4 regions of the Mesorhizobium sp. M7A.F.Ce.TU.012.03.2.1 genome follow, and region 2 is predicted to be linked to each of the others. Evidence: predicted binding sites of a transcription regulator. Region 2 holds the regulator's gene; each other region holds the start of a gene.
The links. The regulator PhoB, encoded in region 2, activates phosphate uptake and scavenging genes when phosphate is short. The targets are predictions, from matches to a motif close to TGTCATNNANCTGTCAT.
Positions count from the first base shown of each region.

Region 1: a site for PhoB is predicted at 1,883-1,899, ahead of EJ079_RS08805 (alkaline phosphatase). Genes of this name have one in related genera too.
Region 3: a site for PhoB is predicted at 1,388-1,404, ahead of EJ079_RS28810 (RNA degradosome polyphosphate kinase). Genes of this name have one in related genera too.
Region 4: a site for PhoB is predicted at 1,830-1,846, ahead of pstS (phosphate ABC transporter substrate-binding protein PstS). Genes of this name have one in related genera too.

Region 1 covers NZ_CP034779.1:1,800,089-1,803,305, reverse strand. The annotation lists gene EJ079_RS08810 (hypothetical protein) at 1-145, shown strand, start outside; gene EJ079_RS08805 (alkaline phosphatase) at 237-1,811, opposite strand; gene EJ079_RS08800 (MFS transporter) at 2,073-3,217, opposite strand, start outside.
Region 2 covers NZ_CP034779.1:2,523,734-2,526,950, reverse strand. The annotation lists gene EJ079_RS12195 (ROK family protein) at 1-764, shown strand, start outside; gene phoB (phosphate regulon transcriptional regulator PhoB) at 781-1,470, opposite strand; gene phoU (phosphate signaling complex protein PhoU) at 1,487-2,194, opposite strand; gene pstB (phosphate ABC transporter ATP-binding protein PstB) at 2,221-3,045, opposite strand; gene pstA (phosphate ABC transporter permease PstA) at 3,063-3,217, opposite strand, start outside.
Region 3 covers NZ_CP034779.1:5,795,862-5,799,078, reverse strand. The annotation lists gene EJ079_RS28820 (FAD-dependent monooxygenase) at 1-1,059, opposite strand, end outside; gene EJ079_RS28815 (zinc-finger domain-containing protein) at 1,079-1,324, opposite strand; gene EJ079_RS28810 (RNA degradosome polyphosphate kinase) at 1,571-3,217, shown strand, end outside.
Region 4 covers NZ_CP034779.1:6,399,344-6,402,560, reverse strand. The annotation lists gene EJ079_RS31735 (Na/Pi symporter) at 1-543, opposite strand, end outside; gene pstS (phosphate ABC transporter substrate-binding protein PstS) at 620-1,768, opposite strand; gene EJ079_RS31725 (anhydro-N-acetylmuramic acid kinase) at 1,981-3,096, opposite strand.

The DNA.
Region 1 (3,217 bases), 720 kb from region 2:
CGAGCAGATTTTCGCCGACGCACCAGACGGCGTCGACCCGATGGTGACCGGCCCGGTCAGCGCCTCCTTCAAGCAGCGCCAGGACGCCGCCAACTGCGACAGCGCCGTCTGGCCGAATATCCCCATGGTCTGCTACCCGGACTAGTCAGCGCTTCACCCCCCGCCCCGTCTCGCCAGCTTCGCTTTGCGAAGCCGCCGCCGACCTTCCCCACAAGGGGGAGGGTTGAGAAGCTCGCTTACGCCGACCGCACCGGGTCGAGCGTCACCTTGTAGAGTTCGTTGTCGTCGCGATCCATCAGCCGCACCGTCATCTGCTCGCTGGCGCCTGAAATATCGACGAGCCCGAAGAATTGCAGCCCGGCCGAGGGCGGCAGGTTCTGTCCCTGTTCGGCGGTCGGCGCCTTGATGAATTTCAGCTCCGGACCGAACGTCATGTCGAAATCGTTGGGACCGAACGTGCCGGCATGGATCGGACCCGAGACGAATTCCCAGAACGGATTGAACTCCTGGAACTGCGCCTTGTCCGGGTTGTAATAATGCGCGGCCGTGTAATGCACATCTGCGGTCAGCCAGACGGTGTTGCTGATGCCGGCATTCTTTATGAAGCGCAGCAGGTCGGCGATCTCGAGCTCGCGCCCTTTTGGCAAGCCATTGTCGCCATTGCTGACCGCTTCGGCGCCAACCTTCTTGGTGCCGTCGTCCCAGACGACGAGGCCGAGCGGCATGTCGGCGGCGATGATTTTCCAGGTCGCCTTCGAATTCGCCAGTTCGCGCTTCAGCCATTTCGTCTGCTGCTCGCCGAGCATGCGCGACTGCGGCGTCATCTCATCCTGCATGTCGGGACCATTGGGGCCGCGATAGGAGCGCATGTCGAGGAAGAACACGTCGAGCAGCGGCCCATAAGCGATCTTGCGATAGACGCGGCCGGGCTCGGACGGTTCGTAGCGGATCGTCGTCATCTCGTGGAAAGCCCGCGCCGCGCGGGCCGCCAGCACGTGGATGGATTTTTCCGTGTAGCGGTTGTCGGCGCTGAGGTCCTTCGAATCCGACCAGTTGTTCAGCACTTCATGGTCGTCCCACTGGTAGAAGGTCGGGCAGATGGCGCTCAGGCCGAGCACGTTCCTGTCCATCATGTTGTATTTCCACTGGTCCCGGTACTCGTCCAGCGTCTCGGCGACCTTGCGCTTGCCGTCGATCAGCACGACGTTCTTCCACTTGCCGCCGCCGGGCAGGTCGACCTCGTCCTTCATGGCGCCGTCGGCATAGATGGTATCGCCCGAATGCAGGAAGAAGTCAGGCGTGTGCTTGCCGATCGTGGCGTAGGTCTTCATGCCGGTCTCGTCGATGCCCCAGCCCTGGCCGGCGGTGTCGCCCGACCAGGCAAAGCGGATGTCGCGCTTCGAGGCTGGCGCCGTCCTGAAACGGCCGGTGATCGGCTCCGAAACGGCGTTGATGTCGGCGAGATCGGCCGATGTCATGCGGTAGAAGATATCCTGATCGGAAGCGAGGTCGGTGAGCAGCCGCTTGACCGTGTAATCGCTGGCCGGCGACGTATCGAGCGGCGCCAGGCGGGTCGCACTGGCGAAATTCTCCGTCGACGACACCTCGAACATGACGCGCGACGGTCGGTCGGTGCGCGTCCACACCACGCCGCTGGTGGCGTCGACATCTCCCGACTGGACGCCATGGGTGAAGGAAGGCCGCTGATTGGCGCGCGAGTAGTAGGGCAGCGCCAGACCCGAAACGCCGGCCAGGCCAACGGCGCCGGCGGAAGTGACAAAAGCGCGGCGGGTCATCGAAAGCTTGTTCACGGCTGTCTCCTGGATGGCTTGAACGGTGCCACCAAAATCCAGCGTCAATGTTTCAGGCGCATCTCGGGATGATGAAGTTTTGATAACAATGAACAGGGTAATCTCCCCCTCGAGGGGGAGATGTCGCCAGAGGCGACAGAGGGGGTCGCCGCGCGTGGAGCGCTAACCTCCTTCTATCGCAAGAGGCCGAGCCCAGTCGGACCGACCCCCTCTGGCCGCTTCGCGGCCATCTCCCCCTCGAGGGGGAGATTAGCGTCGCGCCTAAGCCGCTTGCGGCTCCGGATCGAACGCCGGCTTGCTGGTGTTGATCAGCAGCGAGATACAGGCGGCGGCGATTGCCGTCATGCCGGCGATCAGGAACGCCAGTTCGTAATTGCCCTGCAGCTCGCGCATGGTGCCGCCAAAGGCGGCGGCAGCGGCCGCACCGATCTGGTGCCCGGCGACGATCCAGCCGAACACGATCGGCCCGCTGCGATCGCCGAACGCCTCGTTGGCGAGCCGCAGCGTCGGCGGCACGGTGGCGATCCAGTCGAGGCCGTAGAGCACAGCGAAGATGATCAGGCTGGTCGCCGAGAAGCCAGAATAGGGCAGATAGATCAGCGACAGGCCACGAATGCCATAATAGAGGCCGAGCAGCTTGCGCGGATCGAAGCGATCGGTGAGCCAGCCCGACAACGTCGTGCCGATCAGGTCGAAAATGCCCATCATCGACAGCAGGCCGGCGGCCTGCACTTCGCCGATGCCCATGTCGCCACAGAACGCGATAAGATGCGTGCCGACCAGCCCGTTGGTGGTGAAGCCGCAGACGAAGAAGGTGGCGAACAGATACCAGAACACCCGCGTGCCGGCGGCACGGCGCAGCGTCGAGAACGTATGCGCCAGAAAATTGCCCTGTGACGCAGGCGGAGTGGGCGGCACGTCGTCAGCCTCGGCGCCGTAGCGCACCATGCCGATCGATGCCGGCCGCTCCGGCACCAGCAGCCAGACCAGCGGTATCAGGGCAGCGGTCGCGATCGCGACCGCAATGACAACCGGCTGCCAGCCGCCCGACTGGGCCAGCGCGGCGATCAGCGGCAGGAACACCAGCATGCCCGAGGCGCTGGAGGCCGACATCAATCCCATGACAAGCCCGCGATTGGTCTTGAACCACCGGTTGACGATGGTCGCGCCGAGCACGCTGGCGACAGCACCGGAACCAATGCCCGAGAACACGCCCCAGGTGATGAACAGATGCCACGGCTTGGTCATCAGCAGGCTGAGCGCGGTCGAGCCCGACATCACCACCAGCGAGGCCAGCAGCGTGCGGCGAAGCCCGATGCGCTCCATCAGGGCTGCGGCAAATGGCCCTGTCAGGCCGTAAAGCAGGATGCCGACACCGGCGGCCAGCGAGATGATGTCGCGCCGCC
Region 2 (3,217 bases):
CCCGCGCCATGCTGTGGTCGCCGATCACGCCGCACACCGACATCGCCTTCGCTGACATATTCGAAGACCAGTTCGGCATCCCTGCCATAATGGAGAACGACTGCAACATGATGGCGGTGGCGCTGCGCTGGCGCGACCCCGATCGTTACCGCGACGATTTCATCGCTATCCTTTTGTCGCACGGCATCGGCATGGGACTGGTGCTGAAGGGCGAATTGTTCACCGGCACCCATTCTTCGGGCGGCGAATTCGGCCACATGATCCATCGGCCGAACGGCGCGCTATGTCGCTGCGGACGGCGCGGCTGCGTCGAAGCCTATGCGGGCAATTACGCCATCTGGCGCAACGCCAGGCAGATGGGCGAGGATGCAGAACCCGTTGCCGATGTCAGCGACGCCGACATGCGCGCCCTGGCTGCCGCGGCCCGCGAAGGTGACGGACCCGAACGGGAAGCCTATCGCAAGGCCGGCGAAGCGCTCGGCTACGGCCTCGGCAGCCTGTTCGCGCTGATCGATCCGGCGCCGGTCGCCATGGTCGGTGTCAGCGCCGCCGCCTTCGACCTGATCGAGCCGGCATTGCGGCAAGCGATTGCCCAGACCGCCGGCGGCCAGCATTCCAAATCGATTTCCTTCGACACCGAGCCGAACGAACTGCCGCTGATCCGCGAGGGCTGCGCCATGCGGGCGCTGATCTTCGTCGATCAGGAGATTTTTGCGCCGGGCGTGCAGGCGAGATCCGGTTTCGGCGGCAAGAACGTGGCGTGAGTTCAAACGAGGGAGTTCAGTCCTCTCGGATGGCGTATCCGGCCCCACGGATCGTGCGGATGACATCAGGCATACGGCCATTGTTGACCGCCTTGCGCAGCCGGCCGACATGCACGTCGACCGTGCGCTCGTCGATGTAGATCGTCTCGCCCCAGACATTGTCGAGCAGCTGGCTGCGCGAGAACACGCGGCCTGGATGGCGCATCATGAATTCGAGCAGGCGGAATTCCGTCGGCCCAAGCCGGATCTCGCTCTTCTTGCGATAGACACGGTGCGACTCGCGATCGAGCACGATATCGCCGACCTTTAGCACGCTGGACAGCACTTCCGGCTTGGCCCGGCGCAGCAGCGCCTTGACCCTGGCCATGAACTCTGGCGTCGAGAAGGGCTTGACCAGATAGTCGTCGGCGCCGGTCGACAGGCCGCGCACGCGGTCGCTTTCCTCGCCTCGCGCGGTCAGCATGATGATCGGCAGCCGCTCGGTCTCGGGACGCATTCGCAGGCGCCGGCAGAGTTCGATGCCCGAAACCGCAGGCACCATCCAGTCGAGCACCAGAAGATCGGGAACGTTCTCCTGCAGCCGGATTTCGGCCTCATCGCCGCGCGTCACCACCTCGACCTGGTAACCTTCGGATTCAAGATTGTAGCGGAGCAGCACGCCTAGCGGCTCCTCATCCTCCACCACCATGATGCGTGGTGCGATCATCGGCTGGTCACCCCTGTTATGCCGCTGGCGCGGACATTGCCGTCTCGTCCTGCTTCGGACGATTGGCTGGCAGCTGCGTGCCGGTCAAAACATAGTAGGCATTTTCGGCGATGTTGGTCACGTGGTCGCCGATCCGCTCGAGGTTCTTGGCGCAAAACAACAGGTGCGTGCACGCCGTGATGTTGCGGGGATCTTCCATCATGTAGGTCAGCAGCTCGCGGAACACCGAGGTGTATTTGACGTCGATGCGTTCATCATTGTTTCTGAGCGTGGCAAGCGCTGCCGCGTCAGCGGCGGCATACTCGTCGACGACCCCCTGCACCTGGATCAGCACCAGCTGCGCCATCGCGTCGATCGAATGCGAAAGATCGTGCGGCGTGACGCTCAGCCCGACAGTGCCGACGCGCTTGGCGATGTTCTTGGCAAGGTCGCCGATGCGCTCGAGGTCGCCGGCCATGCGGATCGAACCGACCACCGCACGCAGATCGTTGGCCATTGGCTGGCGCTTGGCGATCAGCGTGATGGCGCGATCGTCCAGCTCGCGCTGGCGGGCATCCATGATGGCATCGTCGGAAACCACGCGCTGCGCCAGCGCATTGTCCGAATTGAGCAAAGCCTTGGTCGAGCCACTGACCATCGAGCGGGCGAGATCGCCCATGTCGCGGATCAGCTGGCTGATCTGCTCCAGATCCTCATCGAAAGATGCAACGGTATGTTCACCCATGATCTTCGTCCCTCATATGCCTGAGCTCAGCCGAACCGGCCGGTGATGTAGTCCTGGGTGCGTTTGTCGTCGGGGGTGGTGAACATCTTGTCGGTGGCGCCCTCCTCGACCAGATAGCCTAGATGGAACATCGCGGTGCGCTGCGACACGCGCGCTGCCTGCTGCATCGAATGGGTGACGATGACGATCGTATAGTTCTGGCGCAGTTCGTCGATCAGTTCCTCGACGCGAGCAGTGGCGATCGGATCGAGCGCCGAACACGGCTCGTCCATCAGGATCACCTCGGGCGACACGGCGATGGCGCGTGCAATGCACAGACGCTGCTGCTGGCCACCGGAAAGACCCGTGCCAGGTTCCTGCAAACGGTCCTTCACCTCGTTCCAGATTGCCGCCTTCTTCAGGCTCGACTCGACGATCTGATCCATGTCGGCCTTGCGCTTGGCCAATCCGTGGATGCGCGGGCCATAGGCGACGTTCTCGTAGATCGACTTGGGGAACGGATTGGGTTTCTGAAACACCATGCCGACGCGCGCCCTGAGTTCGACGACATCGATGTTCTTGTCGTAGATGTCTTCTTCGTCGAGCGTTATCTTGCCGGTTACCCGCGCGGAATCGATGGTGTCGTTCATGCGGTTGAGGCAACGCAGGAAGGTCGACTTGCCGCAGCCGGAGGGGCCGATCAGCGCCGTCACCTGATTCAGGCGGACGTCGAGATTGACATCGAACAGCGCCTGCTTCTCGCCATAGAACACGCCGACCTTGTCGCCGCGCATTTTGATCACTTCGTTCGACTTGGCGTTCATCTTATCGCCCACTGCGTTTTCAAGGGACTGTTCGGTCATGATGTTCATACCAAAATGCCTTTTTTCTACCAGCGCCGCTCGAACCGACGCCGAAGCACGATCGCGGTGATGTTCATGGCCATGAGGAAGACGAGCAGGATGATGATCGCGCCCGACATGCGCTCGACGAAGGCGCGTTCGGCCTCGTTCGCCCACATATAGATCTGCACCGGCAGCGCGG
Region 3 (3,217 bases), 3.3 Mb from region 2:
CTGCTCCCAGACGGCAAGTGCGGCCAGGGGGTCGGCAGGGAAGTCGGCGATGATGTCGGCAAGCGTCGCCGCATCCTCGATCGCCATCGCCGCACCTTGCGCAGCGAATGGGGTCATCGCATGCGCGGCGTCGCCGATCAGCGCAATGCCGTTCGGTGTTGTCCAGGGCTGTTGCGGGTCAACAGTGTGGATCGGCCATGCGGTCCACGGGCCGGCCTGCTCGACCAGACGGGCAAGTTCTGCCGCGGTGCCGCGCAGGGCTCGGGTCAGGATCCCGGCGTCGGCGTTGCCGGACCAGCCCTCGGCAATGCGGTCGCCCCTGGTGAAGGCCGCGAGATTGAAGGCCGCACCCTTGCTGACGGGATAGGCCACCATATGGAAGCCGGGATGCAGGAAGGTGGTGACGCAATTGGTTACACCGATCGCGGCAAAGGCTTGTCCGGCAGCGCTTTCGGCGGCAATGGTCGCGCGCCAGGCCAGCTCGCCGGAAAAATGGCTTGTCGGCAAGGCCGCCTTTTTGGCCGAATCGACAAGTGCGCGCACCGACGACCAGACACCATCGGCTCCGATCAGCAGGAAGCCCTCAGCCTTGATGGTTTTGCCGTCGATCTCGGCCGTCGCGGTGATGCCATGGGGGCCGGTGGCAGCGCTGCTGACGCGGGCGCCGGTGGTAAGATGGATATCCGGTATCTCGGAAACCCGTGCCATCAGCGCGCTCTGCAGATCAGCCCTGTGAGCGACGAGATAGGGCGCCTGCCAGCGCGTTTCGGCGGCTTGCCCCAACGGCACCCGCGCCAGTTCGCGCAACGTCGCGGCGTCCTTCAGGACCACCGCTTCCGGCCGCACCGTTGCCGGCAGCAGCTTGTCGAGCACACCAAGCTGGCGAAGGATGCGTGTCGCGTTGGGAGAAAGCTGGATGCCGGCGCCTGCCGCTTCCAGGCGCTGCACCTGTTCGAACACTTTCACAGGGTAGCCGCGTTCGGCGAAAGCCAGCGCTGCGGTTAGCCCGGCGACTCCCGCCCCGGCGATGACGACTTGCCGGGAGCGCGTGTCGTTCATCGGGCTGGCCGCGAAAGACTCAGGCGGCCTGTTCTATGTAGATGCAGCCGGCCGGCAGCGTTTCCGTTGCCTTCAGCTTCGGAGAATAGCGGTAGAGCGTCGAGCAATAGGGGCAGACTTTTTCGTTGTCGTCGCCCATGTCCAGAAACACATGCGGGTGGTCGAAAGGCGGATTGGCGCCCGTGCACATGAATTCCTTCACGCCGATGTCGATTGCCTGATAGCCCGCATCGTTCTGAAAATGGGGAATGGAACCGCCTGCCATCGTCGTCTCCTTAACGCAGTCTCGTCTGCATCTGGATCATATCAGGGCTCTTTGCAAGTTCGATGAAATGAAACTGTCGCAAAAGCCTGTCAGAGGATAAGTTAAGCCGGTTAACGCATGGCCCCGAAGACCGACACCGGTTTTCGGCAAGGACCATGCGTCGCCTTGGAGTGGCAGAGCGTCCTTTGCGCCTCCTGAATGACGTGCGGCGCTTTAGCTGGCTGACGGTGTGGAAGAGCGGGAATCATGAACGAACTGAAGCCGGTGCAGAACGAATTCGTGGATGTCGAGGTGGCTCGCCCGGAGGGCGGCAATCCGGACCGGTTTGTCAACCGCGAGTTTTCCTGGCTGCAGTTCAACCGGCGCGTCCTCGAGGAGTCGCTGAACCTCAATCATCCGCTGCTGGAGCGCGTCCGCTTCCTGTCGATCTCGGCCGCCAATCTCGACGAGTTCTTCATGGTCCGTGTTGCCGGTCTTGCCGGCCAGGTACGAGAAGGCATTACGCTGAAGAGCCCTGACGGCCGCACCCCCGAACAGCAGCTCGAACAGCTGCTGCGTGAGGTCGAGCGGCTGCAGGAAGACCAGCAGAAGAGCCTTTCGGCGCTTACCGTGCTGCTCAACAAGGAAGGCATCGAGAGCATCACCCGCGATGCGCTGACCAAGGACGAGAAAATCTGGCTGGAAGACCATTTCCAGGAACAGGTTTTCCCGGTGCTCACCCCGCTGTCGATCGATCCGGCGCACCCGTTCCCGTTCATTCCCAATCTCGGCTTCTCGATGGCGCTGCAATTGCGCCATCGCAAGAATGGTGAGGAGATGAGCGCGCTGCTGCGCCTGCCGGTGGCGCTGAAGCGCTTCATCCGCCTGCCGGACCGCAAGCATCATGTCCGCTTCATCCCGCTGGAAGAGGCGGTCGGCCTCTATATCGGCAAGCTCTTCCCCGGCTATGAGGTCAAGGGCTCCGGCACGTTTCGCATCATTCGCGACAGCGATATCGAGGTCGAGGAGGAGTCCGAGGACCTCGTGCGCCTGTTCGAAACGGCGCTGAAGCGGCGGCGGCGCGGTTCGGTGATCCGCATCGAATTCGACAGGCTGATGCCTGGCGAATTGCGCGACTTCGTGGCAGGCGAGCTTGGCGTGTCGTCGAGCCGCATCAGCGTGCTCACCGGGCCGCTGGCGCTCAGCCAGATTTCCGAGATCGTCGCCGTCCCTCGCGACGACCTGAAATTCATGCCCTACAATCCGCGTTTTCCCGAGCGTATCCGCGAGCATGGCGGCGATTGTTTCGCCGCCATCCGCGAGAAGGACATCGTCGTCCATCACCCTTACGAATCGTTTGACGTCGTGGTGCAGTTCCTGCGCCAGGCGATGGCCGATCCGGAAGTGGTGGCGATCAAGCAGACGCTTTACCGCACCTCCAATGACAGCCCGATCGTGCGTGCGCTGGTCGACGCGGCCGAGGCCGGCAAGTCGGTCACCGCGCTGGTCGAGCTCAAGGCGCGTTTCGACGAAGAAGCCAACATTCGCTGGGCGCGCGATCTGGAGCGTGCCGGCGTGCAGGTCGTGTTCGGCTTTCTCGAGCTGAAAACCCATTCGAAAATGTCGCTGGTGGTTCGGCGCGAGGACGGCAAGCTGCGCAACTACGTGCACCTCGGCACCGGCAACTACCATCCGGTAACGGCGCGCATCTACACCGACCTGTCCTTCTTCACCACCGATCCGACGATTGCCCGCGATGTCGCCCAGCTCTTCAATTTCATTACCGGCTATGCCGAGCCGACGGACGAAATGCGGCTGGCGATCTCGCCGTTCACGCTGAGAAGCCGCATCCTCAAGCACATTGCCGACGAGATTGCCTACGCGGTGCAGGGGAAACCGGCGCGCATCTGGATG
Region 4 (3,217 bases), 2.9 Mb from region 2:
AAGGTTGAGGTAGGAGTCGGCCGTCAGCGTCTGCAGCAGCGCCATGACTTCCGGCAGGTTGCGAAGCGGACGCAGGCCGCCGGTCATCAAATTGAGGCCGTAGAAGATCAGAGCGAAACCCATGCAGGCGAGCGCTATGTTCTTCACCTTTTCGCTTTTGGCGAAGCAGTAGACCAGCGAGAACACGCCGGCCAGGATCAATCCGAGCGGACCGAGCGGCAGGGCGATGAGCCCGTTGCCGAGCGTGGTGCCGATGTTGGCGCCCATGATCACGCTGATCGCCGGCCGCAGGGCGATGACACCGGCATTGACCAGCCCGACGACCATGACGCTCATCGCCGTCGACGACTGGATGACGCCCGTGATCAGCGTTCCCGCCAGCACGCCTTTGACCGGCGTACCGGCTGCCTTGGCGAGAAAGTCGCGCATCCGGTTGACCGACAGCGCCTGGATGCCGTTTGCCATGAAATCCAGACCGAGCATGAAGATGCCCAAGCCGCCGATCACCGGCACGAGGATGTCCTTGAAGATATCTATGTCCATTTCAGGCAGTCCCCAACAAGTCGCCACGACGACGCGGTATGAAGTTCAGTTGCTGCGCAAGGCAGCTTCGTTCGGGTCAGTTTGCGACCGGCAATTGCCTTGCCCAATACTGTTCGATCTGGCCAATGAGCGCTTTCGGCAGCGGCACATAGCCGAGTGCGGTGGCGTCGCCGGCACCTTGCGCGAAGGCGAGCCGGAAAAGATCATGCACGCGGCGATAGCGATGTTCCGAACGCCCCGCGACCTGGACAACGGCGAACACCGCCGTGCTGATCGGGTACGCACCATCTCCGCTGCGATTGGTGAGGGAGGCGAAGAAGTCGGTCGTTTCCCCCCAGGCGACGGAGGTGGCCGCTGCTTGCACGCCCTGCGGGTCCGGTTTGACGAACTTGCCGGATTTGTTCTGGACCGCTGCGAAGGGAAGGCCGGCGCGAAGAACCTGGCCGTATTCGGCGTAGGCAATCGCCCCCTTGCTCGCAGCCACGGCACGAAGAAGCGCTTGCGTACCTTCCGCGCCTGTCCCGAGCGGCCAGTCGATCAGAGTGTCGGCTCCAAGCTTCGTCTTCCAGTCTTCGCTTGTCGATGACAGAAACTCGGTGAAGACATAGGTTGAGCCCGAACCGTCCTGCCGGTGGATGACGCTGATGGCGAGATCGGGAAGGGCTATGTCGGGATTGAGCACCCTTATCGCAGGATCGGACCAGGACTTTATCTTGCCCAGATAGATGTCGGCGATCACCGGGCCGGAGAGGTGCAGACCTTGCTCCGGCAGGCCATCGAGATTGGCGACCACCGCGATCCCGCCCATGACGATCGGAAATTGCTGCTGGCCGTTCCTGGCGAGATCATCAGCCTGCACGGGAACATCCGTGGCGGCGAAATCCAGTTCGGGCTGCGCAAGCCGCATCAGGCCGGCAAGGGATCCGACCGGTTCATAATCGACGGTCCAGTCCAGCGTGAAGAAGTCGCCGCCGTCGGCGCGTGCAGCCTTGTATGTCGTTGCCCACTTGCCGATGATCGGCGCGGCCAGTGTCGACCCCGCACCGCGAATGGGCTCAGCCCGCGCAGCGGATCCGATCATGGCCCCGATGATTGCAAGGGCGAGCGCAGCTGCCGCCCCCGAAACCGTCGGCCGTGCACCGCGCAATAAGGCTAAACCTGCTGACAACATAAATTGAATCCCAACTATACTGCCGCCGCTATGCAGGCGCGCATCGATGGCCATACGCCTGCGAAATGAGGCGTCAGCTGAAAACAAGATCGCTGTTGTCTTGTATTAATTCTTCTTAACGGTTGGATGACAGTGGGTCCCGGCGGAAAAGCTTTTCGACTATTCCGAAGACCTTTCGACTGCAAAACCTGAGCAAAAAGCCGCATCGCCTGAAAGTCGGCCGGGCGGGAAAGGTCATCCCATCCCGTTCCGGGATGGAAGAGGCTCTAACCGGCGAGTTTTCCGCCCTGCATCGGCCGCGGTGCGCCGGTCGTGCTCGGAAAGCTGATCGGCAGGCCGCGCAGCACGCGCACCGCGAGGAACGCAAAACACTCCGCCTCGACCGCGTCGCCGCTCCAGCCGAGGCTCTCGGCCTGCACCACTTCGACGCCGGCACGGCTGGTCAGCATCGCCATCATGGTCGGGTTGTGGCGGCCGCCGCCGCTGACCACCAGTTTTTTCGGACGGCTTGGTAAGAGGTCGAGTGCCTTGCCGACGGCTCCAGCGGTAAAGGCGGTCAGCAGTGCCGCGCCATCCTCCGCATCCAGCCCGTCCGCCATGGCGGCGCCGAAGTCGAAACGGTCCAGCGATTTGGGATAGGGCTTGGTGAGATAGGGGTGCTGCAGCAGCTTGGCCAGCCGCGCCTCGTCCACCTTGCCCGCACCGCCGAGCGCGCCGTCGCGGTCCATCTCGCCGAGCCCCTTCGACTTGATGAAATCGTTCAGCGGCGCGTTGGCGGGGCCGGTGTCGAAGGCAACGACATTGTCGGCGCCATCCCACCAGGTGATGTTGGCGACGCCGCCGAGATTGAGTACGGCCACCTCGCCATTGGCGCCGGCGCCGCGCATCAACGCCGTGTGATAGACCGCGGCCAGCGGCGCGCCTTGCCCCCCGGCGCGCATGTCGGCCGAGCGGAAATCGTAAGCGACCTTGGTACCCAATATGGCATGCATCAGCTCACCATCGCCGAGTTGCCTTGTCTGGCCCAGCCGTCCAACCTGCGGCGCGCGATGCAGAACGGTCTGGCCGTGAAAACCGACGACGCCGATATCGGCCATCGTCATGCCATAGCCTTCGACCAATTCCTTGACGGCTGCTGACTGGGCACGCGTCAGGGCTTCCTCCGCGGTGCGGAAGATCGCCGGCTCCGGCCCGTCAAAGTTCCACGCCCGCGCCTCCGTCAGCGTCTCTTCCAGCAGGGAGCGGATCGACGGAGGATAGGGCATCAGCCGATAGGTGCCGAAATCCTCGATACGTTCGCCGTCGGTCTTGATCAGCGCGACGTCGATGTTGCCGTCCAGCACCGTGCCGGTCATCAGGCCGACGGCCCAGATTGGTTCCATAATCGTTTCCTTGTTGAGCATAATCTTTCCGAAACCGTTTCCCACTTTTCGGGACCACGCTCCAGTCCCATTGATGAGATCGCCGACAGCTTTGCGAAACCTGACGATTCTACCGCCAAAA